Regions from separate parts of the Vibrio tarriae genome, predicted to be linked through region 3. Evidence: predicted binding sites of a transcription regulator. Region 3 holds the regulator's gene; each other region holds the start of a gene.
What was found. Region 3 encodes PurR, which represses purine synthesis genes. Its sites were predicted from a motif close to TNANGNAAACGTTTNCNTNA; they were not measured.
Positions count from the first base shown of each region.

Region 1 (4,330 bases), 830 kb from region 3:
ACCCTTTGTACGTTCCTCTTACCATGCTGACTTACAAGCCAAGGGTTTAGAAGTCAAATAAGCCTCCTCATCAAGCCTGCACCTCGCAGGCTTGATGCTTTTCACGGGGATGAGATCCTTCACCATAATCTCAACCGATTCCCCGATTTAACCTTGAATCCTACGCTTGGCTTCTATAGGCTTAGGCTAAAGTTTCGATTAATTTTCGCTCGCCCGATGGTGCTTTTGAGTGAATCCTGACCACAAGGAAATAATAATGAATCATATCGGCTTATTTGCCCTCACTGCTGCAGCGCTATTGGCTGGTTGTTCCTCGAATACCCAGCAAGATAACTATCGTGAAGCCTCTTTTGAGTTGTGTAATACCGAAGTGAACATTTACTCAGTCAGCGATGATGGCCAAGTACGTATTGTGTGCGCTGATGGTGCAAAGTTTGCCCTGAAAACCGAGAAAACTCTCGATATCATGCGCGATATCAACGTGGATTATTGTGATGGGGAAGGCTTAGGTAAGTTTACCGAAAGCAACAAGTACTACATGTTCAAGTGTAAATCCGGCACCATGATCAGTGTCAGTAAGTAAATACTGACGCCATTGACCAAACAATCACCACCGCTAAAAGCGGTGGTTTAGGGATGACAACAAAAAGCCTGCGAACTTCGCAGGCTTTTTTATCAGGACAACCTAACCAAAGAAAGTTGCAACCATGGCGTTGCAACTTCACATGGTTGGGGTTTTAACGCTTAAGCGTAAACAGGCAGACGTTGACAGATCGCCAATACTTTTTGTTTCGTCGCTTCAATCACACCTTGATCATTGATGTTGTCTAGAACATCACACATCCAGTTAGCGAGATCTTTTGCGTCTTGCTCAGTAAAACCACGGCGAGTGATTGCAGGTGTACCGACACGGATACCTGAAGTCACAAACGGGCTGCGTGGGTCATTTGGTACCGAGTTCTTGTTAACCGTGATATTGGCAGCGCCCAGAGCGGCATCTGCTTCTTTACCTGTGATGTTTTTATCAATCAGATCAACAAGGAACAAATGGTTTTCCGTGCTGTTAGAGACGATCTTGTAACCACGTTCTTGGAACTGAGCCACCATGGCTTTGGCGTTTTTCACCACACGCGCTTGGTAAGCTTTAAACTCAGGTTCCATCGCTTCTTTGAATGCCACCGCTTTTGCTGCAATCACGTGCATTAAAGGACCACCTTGGCCGCCAGGGAATACCGCTGAGTTCAGTTTTTTGTACATCTCCTCGCCGGCATTTGACAAAATCAGGCCACCGCGTGGACCAGCCAGCGTTTTATGCGTCGTAGTCGTAACAACGTGTGCAAAAGGCACTGGGCTTGGGTAAACACCCGCCGCAATCAAGCCCGCAACGTGTGCCATGTCAACAAACAGGTAAGCATCCACTTTATCGGCGATTTCACGCATGCGTTTCCAATCTACGATTTGTGAGTAAGCCGAGAAGCCACCGATGATCATCTTAGGCTTATGTTCCAGTGCCAAGGATTCCATTTCGTCGTAGTTAATTTGGCCCGCTTCATCGATGCCGTAAGGGATCACATTGTAGTGTTTACCCGAGAAGTTAACCGGTGAACCGTGAGTCAAATGACCACCGTGAGCAAGGCTCATACCTAGCACTGTGTCACCTGGGTTGAGCAGCGCCATGTACACCGCACTGTTCGCTTGTGATCCTGAGTGCGGCTGAACGTTCGCGTATTCACAGCCAAACAGTTGGCAAGCACGATCAATCGCTAAAGCTTCTGCTTTGTCCACGTACTCACAACCACCATAGTAACGCTTACCTGGATAACCTTCGGCGTACTTGTTGGTCAGTTGAGAACCTTGTGCTTGCATTACACGCGGGCTGGTGTAGTTTTCTGAAGCAATAAGTTCAATATGTTCTTCTTGACGAAGCGTCTCTTCCTGAATGGCAGCGTATAGCTCCGGATCGTAATCAGCGATGTTCATATCACGCTTAAGCATCTGTATCTCCTGACTCAGATTGACTGAAATTGCAAAAAAACCACACAATGACTCAACGCAAACGTTTTCGTCATCACATTATGGCGCGCATTCTACATAATTTGATCTTTATCATAAAGCCCAAATTCATGAATTTATCATGCAGTTTTTTCATAACCACTATGACAGCGTTCTTGCTGTAGGGATAAACCTACCTAAACAACAAAACTGTCAATTTTTTGCTTTACACCCTGTAAAGCGGATGTGACATAGGTTTACCTCAATTTTTCATCCCTAGCTACCGAAAATATCCGCTTTTCATTAACATCCGCGCCATTCTCTCTCCTGATAACGGAATTTATGGAAAAACATTCACATAAAGAAGATTGGATCGCGATTCTAACTGGGACATTTCTTGTCGCACAGGGCGTCTATTTTCTACAAGCGGGGCAACTGCTAACCGGAGGAACCACAGGATTAGCGCTGTTAATGACCCAATTTTTGCCACTGACCTTTGGCGTGCTTTATTTTCTCTCGAATTGCCCATTTTATCTGTTGGCTTGGAAGCGCTTTGGTGCTCGTTTTGCGTTTAATAGCGCGATTTCCGGCGCTTTAGTCTCGATCTTTGCCGATCATCTGGCCATGTTGATTACTCTTGAAAAAGTGAATGTGGTTTATTGTGCGGTAGCCGGAGGGCTATTGATGGGCTTAGGGATGCTGATTTTATTTCGTCATCGCTCAAGCCTTGGCGGCTTTAATGTGCTGTGCCTCTTTATTCAAGACAGATTTGGCATCTCAGTCGGGAAAAGTCAGATGGCGATAGATGGCTTAATCTTGCTCGCCTCGTTCTTTTTTGTTTCTCCACTGACCATAGGTTTATCGATTTTGGGGGCGTTTTTACTCAATGTCGTGCTGGTAATGAATCACAAACCGAGCCGTTATCGCGTCATCTATTAGTCTGTTCTGCTAGTTATACCAAAACTACTTGGAGTTGCAGGTAGGAGGCAAGAGAGTGAATCCCCATGAGCATAGATAAACACTGTGATTGGGGTGAGCGAACGTAGCCAACACCGCTGCAGCTTCAAGTAGGAAGGGTATAGTGAAAAGAAAGTCTAATAAGGCTCTCTTTGCTTACGTTGGAGTAAACCCGCGAGCATAGTGTTGATCACGCTGGCCAGTGTCACCCCAATGAAACTGGCTAAGATGTCTTGAATAGAAAAAGTGCGAAGTGGTGTGAAGGCTTGAATACCTTCATCAATCAAGCAGCAAATCGCCACCAACAGGCCAGTGACGATGATCATCTTATAGCTGTGGCTCGTGGCAGAAAGCACTCGATACAGCGCCAACGTCAGCAACATGGCTAATAGGCCATGCAAATGGGTATCTCCCCCCACTGCCCTTTCTAATTGGTAAACATAATCGGCATGCCAGCCGGAAGATTTCAACCAAGAAGCCAAAGCCGTCGACAAGGCTAACAAGCCAAACAACACCAAAGAAACTGGACGCTGTTGATAGATTTGACGGCCTATTTTAAGACGCTGTTGCAAATGGAAATCTCTAATTTGGGCTCACGGCGTGAGGCTAAAGTGCAAGCCAGTTTGAACTGATGCGCCGATTTTAGGTAATCCGCCAAAAGGTGTCGACTGTTTTTGCCGTCTAGTCCGCGCGCCAGATGTTCAATCACCAACCACTTTTGTTCACTATCCCACTGTTTCCAGTGTGCTAACCCCACCTGCGAGATGGCAATATTCACGGCTGGTGTATACGGCCCATACCGGTCAGCATTGCGCATAAATTTATCGAGAGAGTCCTTGCTCGAATGAGGCTGCGTTGCATCATGAGCAGATAACTGAGCTTCAATCTTTAACAATTCAGCCCAAGTGTCAGGCCAAGTTGGGCGCCGCTCGGCACTGTCCAGAAACGCGGTTTTAGCCGCATGCAACGCTTGCTGCGTATCTTGCTCCTGAGCAAGATACGCTTGCCACTGAAAAATCCGTCCCTGTAAAAAATAATACTGCGGATGTTCAGGGCTATACTCAATCGCACTCTTGATAGCCTTGTGCGCATCATCCACGGCCGAGAGCGTCGCCGGAGAATGATTCCAAGCTAGCAGAGCCTTCTCAGCGGTAACACCATACAAGGAGGCGATCCCTTGTTGGAAGGCGAAATAGATCACCCACAACGCAGAACTCGCCACCCCGACACGCCATCCAAACTGAAAAAAAAGCGTTCACTTTGCCGCGCCCGATTTCGTCTCTTCGCCATAGTAAGCTTGGTAGTGATAATAGCCGCTGTAGCGTGAAGCCTTTTTCGCATTAAGACGATTGAGTATCACACCATCAATACGACTGCCCTG
Region 1 covers NZ_CP022353.1:1,856,940-1,861,269, forward strand. The annotation lists gene lipA (lipoyl synthase) at 1-61, shown strand, start outside; gene CEQ48_RS14180 (hypothetical protein) at 257-583, shown strand; gene glyA (serine hydroxymethyltransferase) at 745-1,995, opposite strand; gene CEQ48_RS14190 (YitT family protein) at 2,335-2,931, shown strand; gene vpsQ (exopolysaccharide biosynthesis protein VpsQ) at 3,087-3,521, opposite strand; gene vpsP (exopolysaccharide biosynthesis protein VpsP) at 3,500-4,171, opposite strand; gene vpsO (exopolysaccharide regulatory tyrosine autokinase VpsO) at 4,205-4,330, opposite strand, start outside.
Region 1: the regulator PurR is predicted to act here: its motif matches at 2,049-2,068, upstream of glyA (serine hydroxymethyltransferase).

Region 2 (4,330 bases), 250 kb from region 3:
ATTGGGGTGAATAAAAAGCAAAGAGGTCAGCACATATTATGTGTTGACCTCAATTTTTCAGTTTTCACATTATGACGTGTGAAAACCTTAATCTTAAGTATGGAACTGCTCACACGCCATCATGGTGTTTTCAATTAGGCTTGCAACAGTCATTGGCCCCACACCACCTGGTACTGGAGTGATAAAACTCGCACGCGTGCGGGCAACATCGTATTCCACATCGCCAACCAGTTTGCCTGTATCTAAGCGGTTAATGCCGACATCGACCACAATCGCGCCTTCTTTAATCCATGCTCCCGGAATAAAGTTGGGTTTACCGACCGCAACCACCAAGACATCAGCTTGGCGAATATGGCCTTCGAGATCTTGAGTAAAGCGGTGGCAAGTGGTGGTAGTGCAACCTGCCAGTAACAGCTCTAACGTCATAGGGCGACCAACAATGTTGGAGGCACCCACAATCACCGCATGTTTACCGCGCAGTGGAATGTTGTAACGTTCAAGCAGAGTAATAATGCCTTTGGGTGTGCAAGAGCGCAGTTTCGGAATGCGCTGCGCCAAACGACCAACGTTGTAAGGGTGGAAACCATCCACATCTTTCTCAGGGTGAATACTCTCCAACACTTTGGTGGTATCAATACCCGCAGGTAACGGCAGTTGTACCAAAATACCATCGATTTGCGGATCGTTATTGAGTTCTTCAACCAGTGACAGCAAGGCTTCTTCACTCGCAGTGGCGGGTAAATCGAAAGATTTGGAGACAAAGCCGACTTCTTCACAGGCACGGCGTTTACTGCCGACATACACTTGTGAAGCAGGATCTTCGCCCACCAACACCACTGCTAGCCCAGGGGCTCGTAACCCGGCTTGAACCCGAGCTTTAACACGGGCTGCCACTTCTGAGCGCACCGTTTGCGAAATCAGCGTTCCATCAATATTTTGAGCAGTCATGACTTTCCTTACAGGTTTGGAGCGAAAATTTTTGCGCGCATTGTCGCAGATATTTTTGATAACATCCACAAGCAAACGTTTGCTTTGTTCTGTTTTTCGGCAGTTGAGATGAGATCGGTAAAATATTGCTCATTTGAAACAGAAAGTTAGACAAAGGCGTTGATCTAGCCCGTTTAACTCGTATAATCCTCACCCTGTAGCGCGCCCTTAGCTCAGTTGGATAGAGCACGTGCCTTCTAAGCATGTGGTCACAGGTTCGAATCCTGTAGGGCGTGCCATTATTCTAAGCGCCAGCAAGTGAATTCTTGCTGGCGCTTTTTCATTTCTGCGGTTTTATTTTGCTGGTGTGAACCATACTCTTGCGAGTACGTGAAGAGTGGAATAGCAGGATGGTGACTATCCAATGTATTGAGAATAAGCCGGATACAGCACAGAAGAATTGAGGAAATAAAGTAGCAGTCACTCCTCAATGGAGTGACTGCTACTTGAATTAGAATTTTACTTGGTAGTTCAAGGTATAAGTACGGCCACGGCCTTTGTAGTCATACGCAGCAGCATCGTAGTGAGCGGAATAAACGATCTGCGCACGTTGACCCCAAATGGTGGTGTAGTCGTGGTCAAACAGGTTGAGCACACCAAAACCGAGACTGCCCACAGGCAGTTGGTAGCTACCGACTAAGTCAAAGGTGGTATAACCGTCCAACTTGTTTTGTGCCTCATCTTTGTAGTCAAACATGGTTTGGCTCTGTAACTTAACCGCCAGATCCGCATCATACCAACCCGCCCAAGCACTGGCTTTTGATGTGCTGGCTTCGCCTGCTGTCATATCTTCCCAGCCGTTATCGCCTTTGACTTTCGAGACCACGTAGTGACCTGACGCACCCAATTGAACATTGGTGTGTACCCAGTAAGACGCCATGGCCTCAAACCCGTAAACACGTTTCTTATCTTCCACTTCTTCAATCAATAAGGTTTGCTTGTTGTAAGAAACAGATTTATCCGAGGTGGAATAGTAGGCTGCAGTTTGCAGGTTGAAACTGTCTTTCTCTAAGCGATAGCCCAGCTCAACGCTGTTGGTTTTAATGCCTGACATCTTAGAGCTATCGACATTGATACTGTCTTGCAACGTCCAATGGCTGCCGACCAGTTTGTAGTTGCCTTGGCCGTAGTATTTCGCAGGATCTGCCAGATCGAAACCTTGTGAGAAGTTAGCCCAAACTTGCGAGTGGTTATTGAGATGATAAAGCGTACCTAAGTTGAACAGACCCACGTTGTAATCAGTTTCGCCTCCCGGTACGGCATCGGCAGAAGTCCCTTTACCTTCAGCGATGTTCTTCTGCTGCGGGTAGCCTACGAAGTCATCGATTTTATTGACCATATGCTGGTAACGGAAGCCACCTTCGACTGACCAGTCGTCAGTGATGTCGTAACCTGCTTGAACAAAACCGGCGACAGAACCTACTTTAATCCCAGGGTAACGGCCCACTTGCGCGTAAGTACGGTTGATGAGGTTTCCTGAGTTGTTGGCGGTGGTTTTGTCATACAGGGCTTGGTTGCTGTCTAACTGATCTTGATAAGCATCAATCCCATACACCAGATTCAGTTTGTCAAAATTCTTCGCCAGAGCGGCCTTGAGTGAGATGACATCCGTGATTTGCTGGCCAGAAGACTGGTAGTAAGGGGTATAAGTTTGATCTTCTTTACGGTAGGAGGCTTCTGCAATCAGTTGGTGATTCAAGAATTCATCATTGACGTAAGACGCACTCAGCATCATACGTTCCGTGCCGTGTTCGCGGTCTGAGTCAAAGCCGTTTCTCACGTCCACAAACTTGTTATTGACGATGTACAGGCCGTAAGGGGAGTCTTGCTGGCTATCATAGTATTGCGCCAACAGGTTGAGTTTTTGAGTTTCAGAAATATTCACACCCACAGTCGTCATCAAATCAACGGTTTGGTTGAATTGCAGAGATCCTTGTGAAATGTCGGGTGTGACGATATCGCCGTTGGCATCAAAGAAACCTTGGGTTTCTGTGTAAACCACAGAAGCGCGCGCTTGAACTTTATCGTTACCACCAGAGATGGATTGGCCGACTTTGTAGTCAAAATCTTCGTCAGAATTAAAACCAGACGTTGCGCCGACGTAAGATTCAAATTCGAGCTCTTGGCTTGTCGCTTTTTTTGTGATGATGTTGATTACACCGCCCGATGCGCCCGCACCGTAGATAGACGTTGCACCAGAAAGCACTTCGATACGTTCAATGTTAAACGGGTCGATAGAGTCCATATGGCGACTGATTTGACGTGAAGATTCGAGGGATACACCGTCGATCATCACCAGCATTTTGCGTCCACGCAGATTTTGGCCGTAGTTGGTCCGTGCGCCTGAGCTGACATCCAGTGATGGAATGGCAGATGCGAGAATCTCGCCTAATGTTTTACCACCACGATATTCTTGCTCAATCTGCTCTGAATCGATGTACCAAACGGTTCCCGGGATATCACTGATCGCTTTCGGGGTACGGCTTGAAACCACAACCATTTCGTCAAACAATGTTTGTTCTTCTGCTACAACGGGCGTGGTAAAGATGACACTGGCTACGGCAATTGCTGCCGCAGACAGTGACAAAGGTGTGGATGGTAGCAATTTTCCTTTTGTAGATTTCATTTTCTTCTCTATACGTAGGTAAAAATAAGCCCTTAGGCCACTTGGGTGTTCGGGGCAGATTGAAATGCCACTCACCTTTGGAGTGAGTGACAAAAAAGTGAGCTTAAGCGACCAATTTCTTCGTGATGGCGCTAGGCGATAGCCAATCAATCATTCCTTTTCCGGAGTCGATCTCGAAAATAGTTTGTCCCGCAAGGCGATTGATGATGCGTGCACTGCGCCACGCCATAAGGCTAAGCTGCGGCTCGGCAATACCATGGCTATGCATCCCCGCATTCACGGCGAAGATCTTGTTACGTTGTTGTCCTTCCCACTTAAGCTCAAAGTCAGGCGTCATTTGGTAACGGTTGTGCTCATCAAGATCGAGCAGCGGTAGAATGGTGTTCAAACAAGCGGGATATGGTGCTTCAAAGCCCGTCGCCAGAATAACGATGTCTGCTTCGTACGTTTCTAAACACGGCCCCAGTGCATTGCTGGCGGTCAGTTTGAACGCACTGCCTTGTGCACTCATTTGAGTTAAGGAGCGGTGTGGTAGCAGCCTTACCCATTTGTCTTCCTTGAGTACATCGAATCGGTGGTAAAGCTCTTGATAAATGGTTAACAAGGCTTTTTGCGTTACGCCATCCGAGGTCAGTTTCTGGTTTGCCACCTCTTTACGTTTGATGCTCGGCGACAAATGAACGAAAGCATCCACGTAATCGGGCGCGAAAAATTCAT
Region 2 covers NZ_CP022353.1:773,593-777,922, forward strand. The annotation lists gene folD (bifunctional methylenetetrahydrofolate dehydrogenase/methenyltetrahydrofolate cyclohydrolase FolD) at 94-948, opposite strand; tRNA gene CEQ48_RS09225 (tRNA-Arg) at 1,150-1,226, shown strand; gene iutA (IutA-like xeno-aerobactin receptor) at 1,439-3,613, opposite strand; gene CEQ48_RS09235 (lysine N(6)-hydroxylase/L-ornithine N(5)-oxygenase family protein) at 3,717-4,330, opposite strand, start outside.
Region 2: the regulator PurR is predicted to act here: its motif matches at 1,016-1,035, upstream of folD (bifunctional methylenetetrahydrofolate dehydrogenase/methenyltetrahydrofolate cyclohydrolase FolD).

Region 3 (17,929 bases):
CACCGCTCGCACCACAGGCGCATATGGCTATGTGCGTAAGCAGTTTGGGATGTCGATTGGTAAATTTGAAGGTGTGGCGGAAGCCATGGGACGTATCGGCGGTTTAACCTACTTGCTGGAAGCGACCCGTACTTTGACTACCACCTCTTTGGATCTCAAAGAGAAACCGGGGATTGTCACGGCGATTGCCAAATACCACATGACGGAAATCGCGCGCACCATTTTGAATGATGCGATGGATATCCATTCTGGTCGTGCTATCCAAGACGGACCAATGAACTATCTGGCGACGCACTATCTCGGCGTACCCGTGGCAATCACGGTTGAAGGGGCGAACATTTTGACGCGTAACCTGATGATCTTCGGTCAAGGTGCGACTCGTTGCCATCCTTATGTTCTCAAAGAGATGGAAGCGGCGGCCAACCCAGATCAACAAGAAGGGGCGAAAGCGTTTGATGAACTGCTGTTCAAGCACATTGCCCACGCGACCAAAAACAGCTTTGGTGCTCTGTTTGCTGCACTGACGGGTTCACGCTTTATTAAAGCGAATATGAGTGGCCCCACACAAGACTACTATAAGCAGATGACTCGCTTGAGCCGCGCTTTAGCGGTGAGTGCGGATGTGGCAATGCTCACCTTGGGTGGCGAGCTCAAACGTAAAGAGATGATTTCAGCACGCTTAGGCGATGCACTGAGCTATCTGTACATGGGCTCGGCGGTACTGAAAAAGTATGAAGATGAAGGCCGCCACCAAGCGGATTTAGACTACGTACACTATGCGATGCAGTACTGTTTGCATCACGCGGCGAAATCGCTTAACCAAGCGTATCGTAACTACCCTGTGACTGGAGTCGGAGCCATCTTGAAAGGGCTGCTGTTCCCGCTAGGCAACCACTTTGCACCACCGAGTGATGAGTTAGCGGTCAAACTCGCAGAAAGTCTGATGACCCCAGGAGCGCATCGTGATCGTTTAACCGCGCTGTGCTACATAGGTAAAGGTGAAGATGACAGCGTAGGCTTGATGGAAAAAGCGTTTTTGGCCATGTACAGCGTTAAAGGCTTAGAGCGTAAACTGCAACAAGGGGTGAAAGAGGGCAAAGTGGCGCGTAAAGGACTACTGGTTGATCGCCTAGCACAAGCAGAGCAAGCGGGTGTGCTGAGCGCAGATGAAGTGGCTTCGATTCTGGCGGCAGAAAAACTGCGTAGCCGTGCGATTCAGGTCGATCATTTCAGCCATGATTTCTCGCAAATCCATACCCATCAGACCACCAAACCTAAGTTAAACAGTGTGGCGTAACAAATAAAATAGAGTATCGAGGGCTTCTATCCCCTTCCTACTTGAAGCTGCAGCGGTGTTGGCTACGTTCGTTCACCCCAATCACATAGTTTGTCTATGCTCATGGGGACTCACTTACTTGCCGCCTAGCTGCAACTCCAAGTTGTTTGGGGAAAATCAGAAGCCCTCTTTATTTTTATTAATTGAGTTTTTTGTGAGCATAACGGGAAAAATACCCCAATGAGTGCTCCAACCACTGGCCATTTTCGGCGAAATTGAGAGAAATTAGATGCGGTTTGTGTCTGAACCTTTTATCCTAGCGACGATTTTTTAAGGAAGTTGAATATGATCATCAAACCTAAAATTCGTGGATTTATCTGTACAACAACGCACCCAGTGGGTTGTGAAGCGAACGTAAAAGAACAAATTGCCTACACAAAAGCACAAGGTCCGATCAAAAACGCACCTAAGCGCGTGTTGGTTGTCGGATCGTCTAGCGGCTATGGTCTGTCATCACGCATCGCTGCGGCGTTTGGCGGCGGTGCGGCGACGATCGGCGTATTTTTCGAAAAGCCGGGCACTGACAAAAAACCAGGTACCGCGGGTTTCTACAATGCAGCAGCGTTTGACAAGCTAGCGCACGAAGCGGGCTTGTACGCAAAAAGCCTGAACGGCGATGCGTTCTCGAACGAAGCGAAGCAAAAAGCGATTGAGCTGATTAAGCAAGACCTCGGCCAGATTGATTTGGTGGTTTACTCATTGGCTTCTCCAGTGCGTAAGATGCCAGAAACGGGTGAGCTAGTGCGCTCTGCACTGAAACCGATTGGCGAAACGTACACTTCTACGGCGGTAGATACCAATAAAGATGTGATCATCGAAGCCAGTGTTGAACCTGCGACCGAGCAAGAAATCGCTGACACTGTCACTGTGATGGGCGGCCAAGATTGGGAACTGTGGATCCAAGCGCTGGAAGAGGCGGGTGTGCTTGCTGAAGGTTGCAAAACCGTGGCGTACAGCTACATCGGTACTGAATTGACTTGGCCAATCTACTGGGATGGCGCTCTAGGCCGTGCCAAGATGGACCTAGATCGCGCAGCGACAGCGCTGAACGAAAAGCTGGCAGCGAAAGGCGGTACCGCGAACGTTGCAGTTTTGAAATCAGTGGTGACTCAAGCAAGCTCTGCGATTCCTGTGATGCCGCTCTACATCGCGATGGTGTTCAAGAAGATGCGTGAACAGGGCGTGCATGAAGGCTGTATGGAGCAGATCTACCGCATGTTCAGTCAACGTCTGTACAAAGAAGATGGTTCAGCGCCGGAAGTGGATGATCACAATCGTCTGCGTTTGGATGACTGGGAACTGCGTGATGACATTCAGCAGCACTGTCGTGATCTGTGGCCACAAATCACCACAGAGAACCTGCGTGAGCTGACCGATTACGACATGTACAAAGAAGAGTTCATCAAGCTGTTTGGCTTTGGCATTGAAGGCATTGATTACGATGCTGACGTCAATCCAGAAGTCGAATTTGATGTGATTGATATCGAGTAAGAGAATTAGCTCTTATCTTAAAAAGGCGCGTTATCGCGCCTTTTTTGTGTCCGTAGTACAGCATGAATACAGCAGATCGCTACAGTGATAAAGAGCAGCGGCGGTAAATTTGAGCTTGATTCTTTGTTATACCCAAATCACTTGAAGTGGCAGCCAACACCGCGACTGCTTTAAGTAGGAAGGGTATATGGATTCTTGGTTGAACGGCGTCGATATTTTGCGAACGCATTGAATGATAAGTGCTGTAGCAAAACAAAAAGCGGAGCATAAGCTCCGCTTTTTGTTGCGTTCGGAAATCAGAGATTAACGAGCACGGAAGACGATGCGACCTTTAGACAAATCGTAAGGAGTCATCTCTACAGTGACTTTGTCACCAGTCAGAATGCGGATGTAGTTTTTGCGCATTTTTCCAGAGATGTGAGCTGTCACTACGTGACCATTTTCAAGCTCTACACGGAACATTGTGTTAGGAAGAGTATCAAGGACAGTGCCTTGCATCTCAATTACGTCTTCTTTAGCCATTTAATCCTCTTTAGAAATTTGGCGATCTTTAACGGCGCAGGATTCTGCCATTAAACGTTCAATATGGGAAGTTGCGGCGTATTCTACCCTCGCCAACGTTGATTTACTAGCCTTTGATGTGGATTGAACCGGACTTTGTAGTTCATAGCTGGGCATTCATCGATTTGATATCCCAAATAAAGCCACTGCTTTTTGGTCTGTTGGCAGTAATTGAGCTGACAAAGTACCGCTAAGGTGCCTAAAGAGATCGAAATATCTGGGTCATAAAAGGTGTAAAACGCACTCGCACTGTTTGGGAGTAAATCGGTGACGGCAATCGCGACCAACTTTTCGCCCTGATAAAGATGTAAATATTGGGTATTAAGCCATTTTGCACGGGCAAATTTGGCAAATTCCATTTTATTGGGTGGGTACATGGAGCCGTGGCGATGACGAGCGAAAATATAACGCGCGTAAAGGGTGTACCAATCTTCATCCAGTTCTGGTTTCAACTGCCAATGAAACTCTTGGCTGAGCAGCTTGAGTAAACGTTTTTGGCTTTTGCTCGGCACAAAATCGGGCGCAGGAATACGCAAAGCTTGGCACGACTGGCAATGATCACAATGCGGTTTGTAGATGGTATCGCCGCTGCGCCGGAAACCATTTGCCATCAGCACTTCATAGGTTTCGGGTGTTTGCATCTGCGGATCAATCGCCACGGCGACGCGCTCCATCCGATCCGCTAAATAGCTACAAGGATGGTTATTGGTTAAGCCAATACGAATTTGCTGAATATCTGAGCTCATGCATCAATCCTCAAAGGCACATGGCGAAGTGGGGGTGGCGAGCCACTGAGTTTCAAAACAGCCACTGAGCACCTGCTTCTCCTTAAAAGATAGCAACGATTGGATAAATTGTTCACGGCTCAAGGTCGTTGCGCCTAAAGATTGCAAATGCGGATTCATCACTTGGCAATCAATCAACTGCCCTTGATGGCGAGAAAAATGGTCGCAAAAATACCAAAGCGCAATTTTCGAGGCATTGGTTGCGAGGCTAAACATGGATTCGCCACAAAACAGTTGGCCAACGGAAATGCCATAAAGCCCACCCACCAGTTGTTCGCCCTGCCACACCTCGACAGAATGGCAACGACCTTGTTTCGCCAACTCGCCATACGCATGGCGCATTGAGTCATTGAGCCAACGTTGATCCGCAGGGCGAGTGAGCGCGCACTGCTCAATCACTTGCGACGTCGCGTGATTCACGCTAATCCGGTACTGATGTTTACGTTGGAACTTCTTCACGCTTTTGGCGGGTTGAAACCGAGTAGGGTCAAACACGGCACGTGGGGAAGGGCTCCACCACAAAATCGGGTCTTCAGGGCCATACCAAGGGAAAATGCCTTGTTGATAAGCCGCCCAAATTCGCTCAGGACGGAGATCGCCGCCAAATGCAAGCAGGCCGTTAGGGTCGTCTAACGCAGTAAAAGGAGAGGGGAATGTCAACGTTTCCGGCGATAATTCAGTCAGATAAATAGCCATCGTATTGGTTTGCCTTAGAAGTCCCTGTGAGCCATTCCGAAAGTGAATGAGCCGCGATCTTAGTGATTTTGATGAAGTTTGCCAATCTTGATGCTTGGGAAATCCCAGGCTTGGTCGAGATTGCATAAACAGAAATAAAAATTCATTGTGAGCAAGATAAAGGCTAGCGCTAGCGCATGAATTTGGTTAGTCTGCGGATACGAAGAATTTTCGCCGCGACCCATTACCACAAGGACTTTCAGCGGCGCAAGGAAACACAACATCCAATGGAAAGCTTGACTCTACAACCGATTGAACTCATCTCTGGGGAAGTGAATCTTCCCGGTTCCAAAAGCGTTTCAAACCGTGCGCTCTTGCTGGCTGCGCTAGCCTCAGGCACGACTCGTCTTACTAACTTGCTCGATAGCGACGATATTCGCCATATGCTCAATGCTTTGACCAAGCTGGGCGTGAACTATCGCCTCTCGGCCGATAAAACCACCTGTGAAGTAGAAGGTTTGGGCCAAGCCTTTCACACGACTCAGCCATTAGAGCTGTTTTTAGGTAACGCAGGCACTGCAATGCGTCCGCTGGCGGCGGCGTTGTGTCTTGGACAAGGCGACTATGTACTGACTGGCGAACCGCGCATGAAAGAGCGCCCGATTGGCCACTTGGTGGATGCTCTTCGTCAAGCCGGCGCACAAATTGAGTATCTGGAGCAGGAAAACTTTCCGCCACTGCGTATTCAAGGGACGGGCTTACAAGCAGGAACGGTGACTATCGATGGTTCTATCTCTAGTCAGTTTTTGACCGCCTTTCTTATGTCGGCACCGTTGGCGCAGGGCAAAGTGACCATCAAGATCGTCGGCGAGCTGGTTTCTAAGCCTTACATCGACATTACACTGCACATCATGGAGCAGTTTGGTGTTCAGGTGATCAACCACGATTACCAAGAATTTGTGATCCCAGCGGGGCAATCTTATGTGTCTCCGGGGCAGTTCCTCGTCGAAGGTGATGCCTCTTCTGCTTCCTATTTCCTTGCTGCGGCTGCCATTAAAGGCGGTGAGGTAAAAGTGACCGGTATTGGTAAAAACAGCATCCAAGGGGATATTCAATTTGCGGATGCATTGGAAAAGATGGGCGCGCAAATTGAGTGGGGCGATGATTATGTGATTGCTCGCCGTGGTGAACTGAATGCGGTGGATCTCGATTTTAACCATATCCCAGATGCGGCGATGACGATTGCGACGACGGCACTTTTTGCCAAAGGTACCACGGCCATTCGTAACGTTTACAACTGGCGCGTAAAAGAGACGGATCGTTTGGCAGCAATGGCCACCGAATTGCGTAAAGTGGGCGCGACAGTCGAAGAGGGGGACGATTTCATTGTGATTACGCCTCCAACTAAGCCCATCCATGCGGCAATCGATACCTATGACGATCACCGTATGGCGATGTGTTTTTCTCTGGTTGCGTTGAGCGATACGCCAGTGACGATCAATGATCCGAAATGCACTTCAAAAACGTTCCCCGATTACTTTGATAAGTTTGCGCAATTAAGCCGCTAAAGTGTCATCTTCTGCCCAAAACCGATGGCGGTAGAATCGGTTTTGGAATAAATGTAAGTGATTGAAAAAAAGCCTCATTACGAGGCTTTTATTATTTTTGTAGGGTAAATTCCGGTGAGAGATGATGAGCGAGATATTTAAACATATTAAATACCGCTGTGGTTTTCTCAGTAGGAAGGCCTTGTTCAGTGAGGAAATACTCACCTTTAAACACTAACACGCCTTCTTTCTCTTCCACTTGAGTGGCACGCATGCCTTCGATGTAACATTCATGATCTTGAATTAACTGGTTAGCAATCAGTAAAAGTTCAAATTCAGTGATCGGTTTTTTATGGCTCATGGTGATAACTCCTTACCATTGGATGCAGGCATTATAAGTAGGTAACCGGTGACAACCTTGACAGAAAGCAGGAAAAGGGCGATTTGTTCTCTAGATGAAATTGTGAGTTATTGCATATTTCGTCGTTTTGGGGTCGCGGTATACCGCGCTTCACTTTAGTATGGGCGCGTTTTTGACAGCAGAACAACATTTCGTCGATTTGTCGAGCAAATAAAAAGCTTTTAGAAAAAACAAGTTGATCTTCTTGTTATCTGGCTCGATAGTAAAAAAAGAATTACATTTTAGAACGTCATGCGATTTAAATCGCGCCAAATGATGAAGGACAATTGAGTCAATATGGGTAAATCACTCGTTATCGTCGAGTCGCCAGCCAAGGCTAAAACCATCAATAAGTACCTTGGTAAAGACTTTATCGTGAAATCCAGTGTGGGACACGTGCGTGATCTGCCTACAGCAGGGCAAACGGCCACACCGACCGGTAAAGCGGCGGCAGCATCGACTAAGAAAGCATCTACTACTGATAAAGAGCAGCAGAAGCGTGAAAAAGAACGCGCAGCGCTGATCAAAAAGATGGGTGTCGATCCGTATCACGGCTGGCAAGCCAATTACCAAATTCTGCCCGGTAAAGAGAAAGTGGTGGCTGAGCTGCAAAAGCTCGCAAAAGACGCTGACAGCGTTTATCTCGCAACCGACTTGGACCGCGAGGGAGAAGCCATCGCTTGGCACCTTCGTGAGATCATCGGTGGCGATGAAAAGCGATATAAACGAGTGGTATTTAACGAAATCACCAAAAACGCCATTCAGCAGGCTTTTAAGCAGCCTGGTGAACTGAATATGGATGGCGTGAACGCTCAACAAGCACGCCGTTTCATGGACCGCGTTGTGGGCTTTATGGTCTCGCCACTGCTGTGGAAAAAAGTGGCGCGAGGCCTTTCCGCTGGTCGTGTACAGTCTGTCGCCGTGAAACTTCTGGTTGAGCGTGAACGCGAAATCAAAGCATTTGTTCCGGAAGAATTTTGGGACATCAATGCCGATACCTTGACCGCAGACAAGCAAGATTTTCGCCTGTTGGTGGCCCAAAAAGACGGTTTAGCTTTCAAGCCCGTGAACGAAACGCAAGCCTTGGCGGCGGTTGCTGCGCTCAATAAAGCGCAGTACGAAGTGTGCAAACGCGAAGACAAACCGACCACCAGTAAACCGAGTGCGCCTTTCATTACGTCAACCCTGCAGCAAGCCGCGAGCACTCGCCTTGGCTATGGGGTGAAAAAGACCATGATGCTCGCTCAGCGCTTGTATGAAGCGGGTTACATCACCTATATGCGTACCGACTCAACCAACTTGAGTGCGGAAGCGGTCGAGAATCTGCGTGGCTACATCACCAAGCATTACGGTGAGGCGTATTTGCCAAGCCAGCCAAATGTGTATGGCAGCAAGCAAAATGCCCAAGAGGCGCACGAAGCGATTCGTCCTTCGGATGTGACTGTCACCGCCGACGATCTGGAAGGAATGGAAGCGGATGCACACAAGCTGTATGCCCTGATTTGGAATCAGTTTGTGGCCTGTCAAATGACACCTGCGCAATACGATTCCACGACAGTCAGTGTAAAAGCGGCAGAGTACACCCTGAAAGCGAAAGGTCGTATCCTCAAGTTTGATGGTTGGACTCGCGTACAGCGTCCGTTGGGTAAAAACGAAGATCAGATCCTGCCTCCGGTGAAGGTCGGTGATAGCCTAAAGCTCGTCAGCCTAGATCCGAAACAGCACTTTACCAAACCGCCAGCGCGTTACACGGAAGCGGCATTGGTGAAAGAGTTGGAAAAGCGTGGCATTGGTCGCCCATCGACGTATGCATCGATCATTTCGACCATTCAAGACCGTGGTTATGTGAAAGTCGATCAGCGCCGTTTCTTCGCGGAAAAAATGGGTGAAATTGTCACCGATCGTCTTGATGAAAATTTTGACGACTTGATGAACTACGACTTTACCGCACGTATGGAAGAGAAACTCGACCAAATCGCCGAAGGTGAAGTGAATTGGACAGCAGTACTGGATGAGTTCTTTGCTGATTTCAGTCGCGACCTCGAAACGGCGGAGCAAGATGAAAGCTTAGGTGGCATGAAGCCTAATCACATCGTGATGACCAACATTTTGTGTCCGACCTGTTCGCGCCCGATGGGGATTCGTACAGCATCGACTGGTGTGTTTTTAGGCTGTTCTGGCTATGCATTACCGCCGAAAGAGCGCTGCAAAACCACCATCAACTTAGGTGACGAAGATGGCGTGATCAACGTTCTCGAAGAGGATGTCGAAACCGCAGCATTGCGTGCTAAGAAGCGTTGCCCAATTTGTGAAACGGCGATGGATGCGTATCTGATTGACGATAAGCGTAAGCTGCATGTTTGTGGTAACAATCCGAACTGTGAAGGCTTTATCGTTGAAGAAGGCGAGTTCAAAGTCAAAGGTTATGAAGGCCCAACCGTCGAGTGTGACAAATGTGGCTCAGACATGGTGCTGAAAAATGGCCGCTTTGGTAAGTACATGGGTTGTACCAATGATGCTTGTAAAAATACGCGTAAGATCCTGAAAAATGGCGAAGTTGCGCCACCGAAAGAAGAGCCAGTGCATTTCCCTGAACTGCCTTGTGAAAATTCGGATGCGTATTTTGTGCTTCGTGATGGTGCATCAGGCCTGTTCTTTGCGGCGAGCAATTTCCCTAAATCGCGTGAAACGCGCGCGCCTTTGGTGGAAGAGTTGAAACGTTTTGCTGAGCGTTTGCCAGAAAAATACCAGTATCTGACTTCTGCACCCGCACATGACCCTGATGGCTTACCTGCGGTGGTGCGCTTCTCTCGTAAAGAGAAAGAGCATTACGTGCGTACCGAGACGGAGGGTAAACCTTCCGGTTGGATGGCGGTTTACCAAGAGGGTAAATGGTTGGTCACGGATAAACGCAAAAACGCGAAATAATCCGACTCATCCTTTGTTCAATCAAAATAAGACAAGGCAGCCTCGCTGCCTTGTCTTATTTTTGTATCAGGCTTTGCGAAGCAGTTCTGAGAAATGCCAGATTGGTATTGATGCTTTTCATCATCAATTTGCCAGAGTGTGACTCACGAAAGAGTCTTACACTTTGATCCTGCCTACTATGAGATTAACCACTCAATCTGAGTCCTTTTAGCGAGTTCTGGCGTTACCTTCTCGCAAACTTTGCGCCCCAGAACCCAACGCTCTTTCTCAGTCCGATATTTATCCGCTACGTATTCTTTTCTATGTATTGAGCGATTTTCTTCGCTAAATCATCATTTTCATTATTTAGGAGGTGAGCTGACATTCAGGCAGTTAATGTGCCGTGATGGCTGAATATGAGGTTTATGTCATTGAACTACCCAAAGAGTGTGAGTTGGAATAAGTCTTTTCCATCTCGTTTTGTTTCACCACTGAGATTTTAAGAAATTGATTGGTATTCGGCCAAGGATTCGATAACGTATAGCCAACCGATTGCATTGTTTATTCAGCACATTTGTGCTGGCTGTCGTACTGATGTTGCTGTCGGTTAGCATGGAGCGCCGAGCCAGGACCCCTAAAGCAAAAATTTCGTGGTTCGGCAAATATTATAAAAGAATGGAGAACAACACATGGCTGGAGTATTAGGCATGATTTTGGCGGGAGGAGAAGGGTCACGTTTGAAGCCGTTGACTGAAACCCGTACCAAGCCGGCAGTTCCTTTTGGTGGAAGCTACCGTTTAATCGACTTTGCACTCAATAACTTCGTGAATGCCGATTTAATGCGGATTTATGTTCTGACGCAGTTCAAATCGCAATCGCTATACATTCATATGAAAAAGGGCTGGAATCTTTCTGGGATCACGGATCGTTTTATCGACATTATTCCCGCACAAATGCGTGATGGAAAACGTTGGTATGAAGGCACTGCCGATGCGATTTATCAAAACCTCCGTTTTGTTGAGATCGTCGCGCCAGATCAAGTCTGTATTTTTGGCTCAGACCATATCTACAAGATGGATATTCGCCAAATGCTCGATTTTCATCGCCGTATGGAAGCGGAATTGACCGTTTCTGCACTGCGTATGCCGATCAGCCAAGCCTCTCAGTTTGGGGTGATTGAAGTGGATGAAAACGGCAAAATGGTCGGTTTTGAAGAGAAACCGAGCAATCCCAAATCGATCCCCGGTGAACCTGAGTGGGCACTGGTCTCGATGGGTAACTACATCTTCGAAGCAGAAACGCTCAGCAAAGAACTGCGTGAAGATGCTGAAAATAACCAGTCCAGCCATGACTTTGGCAAAGACATCATTCCGAAAATGTTCCCGCGCGGTAAAGTCTATGTGTATGACTTCACGACCAACAAAATTAAGGGAGAGAAGGAATCGACCTACTGGCGTGATGTCGGAACCATCGAATCGTACTGGTCGGCACATATGGACTTGCTCGACAAAGATCCAGAATTTTCGCTATACAACCGCAGCTGGCCGCTGCACACCTACTATCCTCCTTTGCCACCTGCGACGTTTGTGGATGTCAAAGACAAGAAAGTCAAAATCACAGATAGCTTGATCTCTGGGGGAAGTTATATCCAAGGATCAACCATTTATAAATCAGTTCTGGGTTTCCGTAGCAACATTGCTGCTGGCTCTTTTATCAGTGAATCTGTTATCTTGGGCGACGTGAAAATAGGAGCTGGCTGCACGATTAAGCGCGCCATTATCGATAAAGATGTCGAGATCGCCGCCGGTACCATCATTGGTGAAGATTTGGAAATGGACAGAAAGCGTTTCCACGTTTCCGATGAAGGGATTGTGGTGATTGCGAAAGGTAGTAAGGTAGGATTCTAGAATGGAACAATTCAACGTTTGGTTTACCGTTTCAGAAGTACAGGGGCTGGTAAAAAGTGGTGGCCTGGCCGATGTGGCAAAAGCGCTGCCACAAGCGTTGAAAGCGTTGCATCAGCAGGTAGCTATTGCGCTGCCTGCTTATCGTTCAGTACCGGGAAAGGAAGATGCAGAGTTAGTACTGGAAACAGAGCTGACACACTGGCCGCACACTCAGTATCGTGTTTTAAAATGCGAGCTAGACGGTGTGCCAATCTATCTGATTGATTGCCCTGCTTATTTTGACCGCCCGGCGCTGTATGCTGAGAATAATCAAGCCTATGCCGATAATGGTGAACGGTTTGGTTTTTTCTCTGCAGCGTGTTTGGACGTACTGCCGAAACTCGGTATTCAGCCTGACATCATTCATGCGAATGATTGGCACACGAGTTTGGTGCCTTTTTTGCTGAAAACCCGTTATCGCTATGACAGCTTTTTTGAGCAAGTCAAAAGTGTGCTGACGGTGCATAACGCGATTTTTAAAGGGATCTTTTCCTACCATCAGTTAGAAGTCATTCCTGAGCTCAATTTATCGGGTATGGAATTTCTGCAATACGGTCACGATCATGTGAGCATGCTGAGGGCGGGGATCGCTTTTGCGGATAAAGTGAATGCGGTGAGTCCTAATTATGCGGCTGAGCTTTTAACGCCTCTTGGGGCTCACGGGCTTGTGGATGATTTTGTGCGCCGAGCGCGCGATTTACACGGTATCGTCAACGGTTGTGATTACAGCGAGTGGAATCCAAGAACCGACCACTATCTGCCAGCAACCTACAGCGATGAGCCAGATTCGATGCGCAAGGGGAAAGCGCTCTGTAAAACTGCGCTGCAGGAAGAGTTACACCTGCCGGTTACCGATGTACCTCTGTTTGGTATGGTTTGCCGTTTAACGCATCAGAAAGGCTTTCATTACCTGTTGCCGATTTTAGAGCAGTTCCTGCGAAATAACGTTCAAGTGGTCATTGTTGGTACTGGTGAGCCGGAAGTCGCTGCGCGGCTGAATAAGATCGCTCATTATCATCGGGCCAAGTTTGCGTTTGTCGAGACCTACAGTGAGCGTTTAGCGCACTGGGTTGAAGCGGGATCGGATTTCTTCTTAATGCCTTCTGAATTTGAAGCCTGTGGGCTCAATCAGATTTACAGCATGGCTTACGGCACTCTGCCTATTGTTCGTGAAGTGGGTGGCTTGAAAGATACGGTGAACGATTACGATAAATTCCCGGAGCGCGCGACAGGCTTTGGTTACCAAGAGCCCACGCCAGAAGCTCTATTGATCACTATGCAGCGGGCACTCTTGTTTTATCTGCAGCAGCCAGAAGAGATGCTGAAAGTGCAACAACGTGCCATGCAGCAAAACTTCAGTTGGGAAGAGTCTGCCCAAGAGTATATGAAGATGTATCGACTCGCGCGATTTGGCTAACGATATCACCGTCCGATTTGAAGCGGCAGCAGTGTTGGCTGCCACTCCAAGTCGTTTGGGTCTATGAATCATCTCTCAGGCACCGCAAGGTGCCTTTTTTCTGTTTCACTCAACAGTTTCTTACAACTGGGGGGATTCTCTTGACTAAGATTATGGTAGTCTTGGCCTGCGTAATTAAGAGGTTTCAATGTCTTCCCCTATGACTGCCATTGCCGAAAAAGTGCTGTTTCACAAAACTTATCTTCACCCGACAAGTCAGGAGTGGGTGGTGTTCGTTCATGGTGCGGGGGGCAGCTCATCCATATGGTTCAAGCAGATCAAAGCGTATCGGCAGCATTTCAATTTATTGCTGATTGATTTGCGCGGCCATGGGAAATCCAATCAGTTACTCAGAGACTGGATTGCCAATCGCTATACGTTTAAGACCGTGACGCTGGATGTGCTCAAAGTGCTTGATCACTTGAAAATCCAGTCGGCGCATTTTGTGGGCATGTCGCTGGGTACCATCATAGTCCGTAACCTTGCTGAGCTTGCCACGCATCGGGTCAATTCTATGGTGCTTGGTGGCGCGGTCACACGGCTTAATGCGCGTTCGCAAGTGTTGGTTAAGCTAGGACATTTGAGTAAGCACCTCATCCCGTACATGTGGCTGTATCGCTTATTTGCTTACATAGTGATGCCGCAGCGTAGTCAAAAAGAGTCTCGCCATCTGTTTATTCGTGAAGCGCAAAAGCTCTGTCAGAAAGAATTTAAACGTTGGTTTACGTTAACCGCTGAGGTGAATCCGCTGATGCGTTATTTCCGCGACCGCGAATTGCCGATCCCAACCTTATATTTGATGGGAGAGAAGGATTACATGTTCATCCATCCGGTGAAAGAGATGGTGGCGCTCCACGCACAAAGTGAGCTGTATGAAATCCCAAACTGCGGTCATGTATGTAATGTCGAGCAGCCTGAGCTATTTAATCAGCGTTCTATCGAGTTTATCCAGCGCCAAATCCGCTAATCCCTCACTGAGCAGTTTGGCTAAAACCACACTGCCAGCAGGCGGAAAATTGCCCTTCATGATGTTCCCCACACTCTGGACACTGCCAGCATTCGGCGGGTGGGGGATTGAGAAATTCACGGATGATTTGCTGCGCTGCGGTTTGTTGCTCCGGTTTCTGTAACCAAAGTGAAGGGGCGCTGCTGGAATCCATCGGGATCTCGCCGCGCAGCGCAAACAGCATTTCTCCACGCAACTCACACGCTATCCCTTGCTGATGCAAAAGCTGCATCAGCATGTGCGCTTCAAGCGGATGAGTGGCCGTGTAGATTTTCATTGTCCTTCCCAGCTTATTTTTACCAAGAGTGACTTACTTCACCGTCGATTGAGTGGCACGCTGCTGAACTTTGCCCATGAGCCATTTCACCACTATCGGAAATACGCCTAACAAAACGAATGAAGCGAGCACAGGGAGCGACACAATTTCGCCTAAGCTTGAGATTTCCGCCAGTTGAGTACCAGCATTGAGATACACCGCTGTACCCGGCAGCATACCAAGTTGGCTGACCCAGTAGTAACGCCAAGTGGAGATAGGCGTTAGCCCCATCACTAAGTTAATCAGGAAAAATGGAAAAATCGGGATCAGTCGCAGAGAGAGTAAATAAAACGCGCCATCTCGTTCAATACCTTGATTGATGGTCTGCAATTTATCAGCGAATTTAGCTTGCACCCAATCTCGCAATAAGAAGCGGCTACTGAGAAAGGCGAGAGTGGCACCAATAGTACTGGCAAAAGAAGCCAGCAGTAAGCTCAACCAAAAGCCAAATAGGGCCGCTCCCAATAAAGTCACGACCGTTGCGCCGGGGATTGAAAATGCGGTTAGGAGAACATACACCACAAAATAGATCAGTGCGGCTTGCAGCAAATGGGCATCAATATAATTCGCTAATTCGGCTTGTTTGGCTTTCGCGACATCTAGTGTTAGGTATTGGCTAAACTGCGTCACCAAGAGCGCGGCGATGGCAATCAAAACAATGGCGATGATGAGTTTTTTATACATTCGAGTACCTAGTCATTACTTTATGGTTTGTGGGGCGTGATATTGCCCGTTTTACTTGGCTCTTCAGCAGTGTGGGCTACGTTTCTTCACCCAATCATAGAGTGTCTCTGGTTTGATGTGGGTGCACACAGTGACCGCCGACTTGTCACTCCAAGTCATGAGAGTATCGCTCATTACTCAAGTATATCGTCTGTAACTGAATTTACTGGAGATACATAGAGAGCCTAAAAGTAAAGACAGGTCAAAGGCCGTTTTTCTTTCAAAAAAATAACGCGCCACTTTGGACGCGTTATGAAATATAGGGTGTGTAAAAACACAGGATGATTACAGGCGTTGATGAACTCAAAATGAAACTCAGAGATGCCTTAATAGCTCATCACGACGATTTTGTGGGATCACCGACCAATGTTTACCTTCGATTGCGCCTTCTAGAGCCCATAACAGCTCTAAACTCACTTCTGCCGTGTGGGTTCGTTGAACCGCTTTATAAGCTTCGACAGAACCAAGAGTCTGAAGAGACTCGACGGTTTCGATACCTGCTTTTTTGAGCATTCTTTCTGTTGCTAAACGCAAGTTAGGAAGATCTTTCAAACGATCAGGTTTCGCTTGTGCTTGAGTTTCACGTTCGGCCTTAGCGACCTCCAGTGCTGCACGCGCTTCATTAAGGATAGAGTCTGGGTGACTCCAACAATCTTCAGGTAGAGCGTAGTACTTAGTTACAACGGGGAAGCCACGTTTTTTGTAAACATAAGGTTCATAACCTTGCTGTTTATACTTTTCGATTGTGGCGTCATCTGCACGGATGTGCAGCGTATCGTTAACCACAAGCGCAAACATAGTTTCGTCGACGAAAATACCAAAGCCACCAAACATTGAACGAGATTTAACACGTCCTAGCTGCTCAAAGAGCCGCATTGAATCTTTTAATACTGGTTTATCCATGCTGTTAGTCTCGGAGTATTGTTACATACGCCACCAAGTCAGGTCCGAGAAAATTAGCAAATACATGCATCGGCCATGTCAATGATGAGTCAACATAGTGTATGCATTTTGCCATCGGTAACCCCGCTACCTACCACGTCTTCTGGTTTAGGCCGGAGGCTTTGCGTCCCACTCTTTCGAATGGTTTGCCCTGTGCGTGACATTTTTCCTGATAAAAATTAATCATTCTTGGCTCATCCTCACATACTGATATTTCAATTGTGAGAATAAGCGCTATTAATGATACTCGCTCTACATATGTTTTGTCATATTTATGTGACAGGGTTTCAAATATAGGCGTTATGAATTGTCAAGAAAGTTAGGATTTTGTCAAGTCTTTCACCGTATCGCGCTCTACGATCTCTGGGTGCATTTCGAAAATACGGCGATCATGTTCTTTATCTTTAATGCGCTCTAACAAAATTTCAAACGCGTTCTTGCCCACACGACGCTTGGGTTGGTGCACTGTGGTCAGTGGTGGAGAGAAGTATTCTGCTAACTCGATATTATCGTAACCGATGACAGACATATCTTCTGGAATACGTATGCCTTTCTGTTGCAAACGGCTCATCAGACCTAATGCCATCGTATCGTTGAAACAGAATACCGCCGTGGGGCGCTTGTCCATCGCAATGATTTTATCCGCCGCTAAAACGGCAGTATCACACTCAAAGTTACCTTCCAAGATCCAATCTTCATTGACGGTCAAATTAGCTTCCGCCATTGCGCGGCGGAAACCTTGAATGCGCTCTTGGCATGCGGCTTTGACGAAGTGACCACTCAAACATGCAATCTCAGTGTGACCGCGGTCAGTGAGATATTTGGTCGCGAGGTAGCCGCCTTCTTCTGAGTTATCGATGATTTTATCGGCGTGCGACGTTTCTGGACCCCAATCCATAACCACTTTTGGAATATCTTTGTGCGCATCCAACATATCTTGCAGTTCTTGGGTTAGGTCTGAGCACATCACCAAAATGCCATCAACCCGTTTTTCGGCCAGCATGCGGATATAATCGCGTTGCTTTTCATAGATGCCGCCTGTGTTACATAGGATCAGCGTATAGCCTTGACGGTAACAGTAGCTTTCCACACCGTCGATAACTTCCGAGAAAAACAGGTTAGTAGATTGCGTCACTAACATACCAATCGTGCGAGTGGTATTGCACTTTAAGCTGCGTGCTACGGCACTTGGCGCGTAGTTCAGTTGCTTAACGGCTTCCATCACTTTCTCTTGGGTGGTTTCTGCCACAAAACGAGTTTTATTGATAACGTGAGAAACGGTGGTGGTTGACACGCCCGCAAGGCGCGCCACATCTTTAATCGTAGCCATAGAGTGTTCCTGTCGATGACTGCTGCCAGCGAATAACATCGGTGGATTTAATCAGCAGAAGTAAGGCGAGACTGAGCGAATCTTCACACTCTGTGCGAGCACATGTCCAACACTATGCCGTACGTAAAGCGCTTCAATCACTATGCCTAAAGTAATAAACCTAAAGTAATAAAAAACAAAAACCGCTAAAAAACAGCGGTTTACATTTTTATTCGTTTTTATCGTTTGCGGGTGGATTTTAGACTGCAAATCTCTCCGTCGCAACGAAATTCATTCATCAAACTATAAGCCATTTCACAATTAATTCGTCTATCCTCATTCTACTTTAAGCTGCAACCGTATTGACTAATGGATGTCGTGAACCAGCTCATCAATACAGCGTTGATCTTGCTTAATAAAGACTAACGCTAAACGAGCGGCGGCTGAGTACAATCCGAATGCATCAAATTGAGTGCAACGTTCAACAAAGGCAGGCAGCCAAGTGAGTAAGTGTTGGCTTATGAAGTCG
Region 3 covers NZ_CP022353.1:1,015,596-1,033,524, forward strand. The annotation lists gene CEQ48_RS10360 (acyl-CoA dehydrogenase) at 1-1,297, shown strand, start outside; gene fabV (enoyl-ACP reductase FabV) at 1,622-2,827, shown strand; gene infA (translation initiation factor IF-1) at 3,131-3,349, opposite strand; gene CEQ48_RS10380 (arginyltransferase) at 3,433-4,134, opposite strand; gene aat (leucyl/phenylalanyl-tRNA--protein transferase) at 4,138-4,869, opposite strand; gene aroA (3-phosphoshikimate 1-carboxyvinyltransferase) at 5,136-6,416, shown strand; gene CEQ48_RS10400 (YciN family protein) at 6,508-6,756, opposite strand; gene topA (type I DNA topoisomerase) at 7,093-9,723, shown strand; gene glgC (glucose-1-phosphate adenylyltransferase) at 10,392-11,609, shown strand; gene glgA (glycogen synthase GlgA) at 11,611-13,065, shown strand; gene CEQ48_RS10420 (alpha/beta fold hydrolase) at 13,253-14,071, shown strand; gene CEQ48_RS10425 (putative signal transducing protein) at 14,076-14,387, opposite strand; gene CEQ48_RS10430 (TVP38/TMEM64 family protein) at 14,421-15,110, opposite strand; gene CEQ48_RS10440 (TfoX/Sxy family DNA transformation protein) at 15,465-16,052, opposite strand; cyclic di-GMP riboswitch class I at 16,166-16,252, opposite strand; gene purR (HTH-type transcriptional repressor PurR) at 16,411-17,421, opposite strand; gene torD (molecular chaperone TorD) at 17,767-17,929, opposite strand, start outside.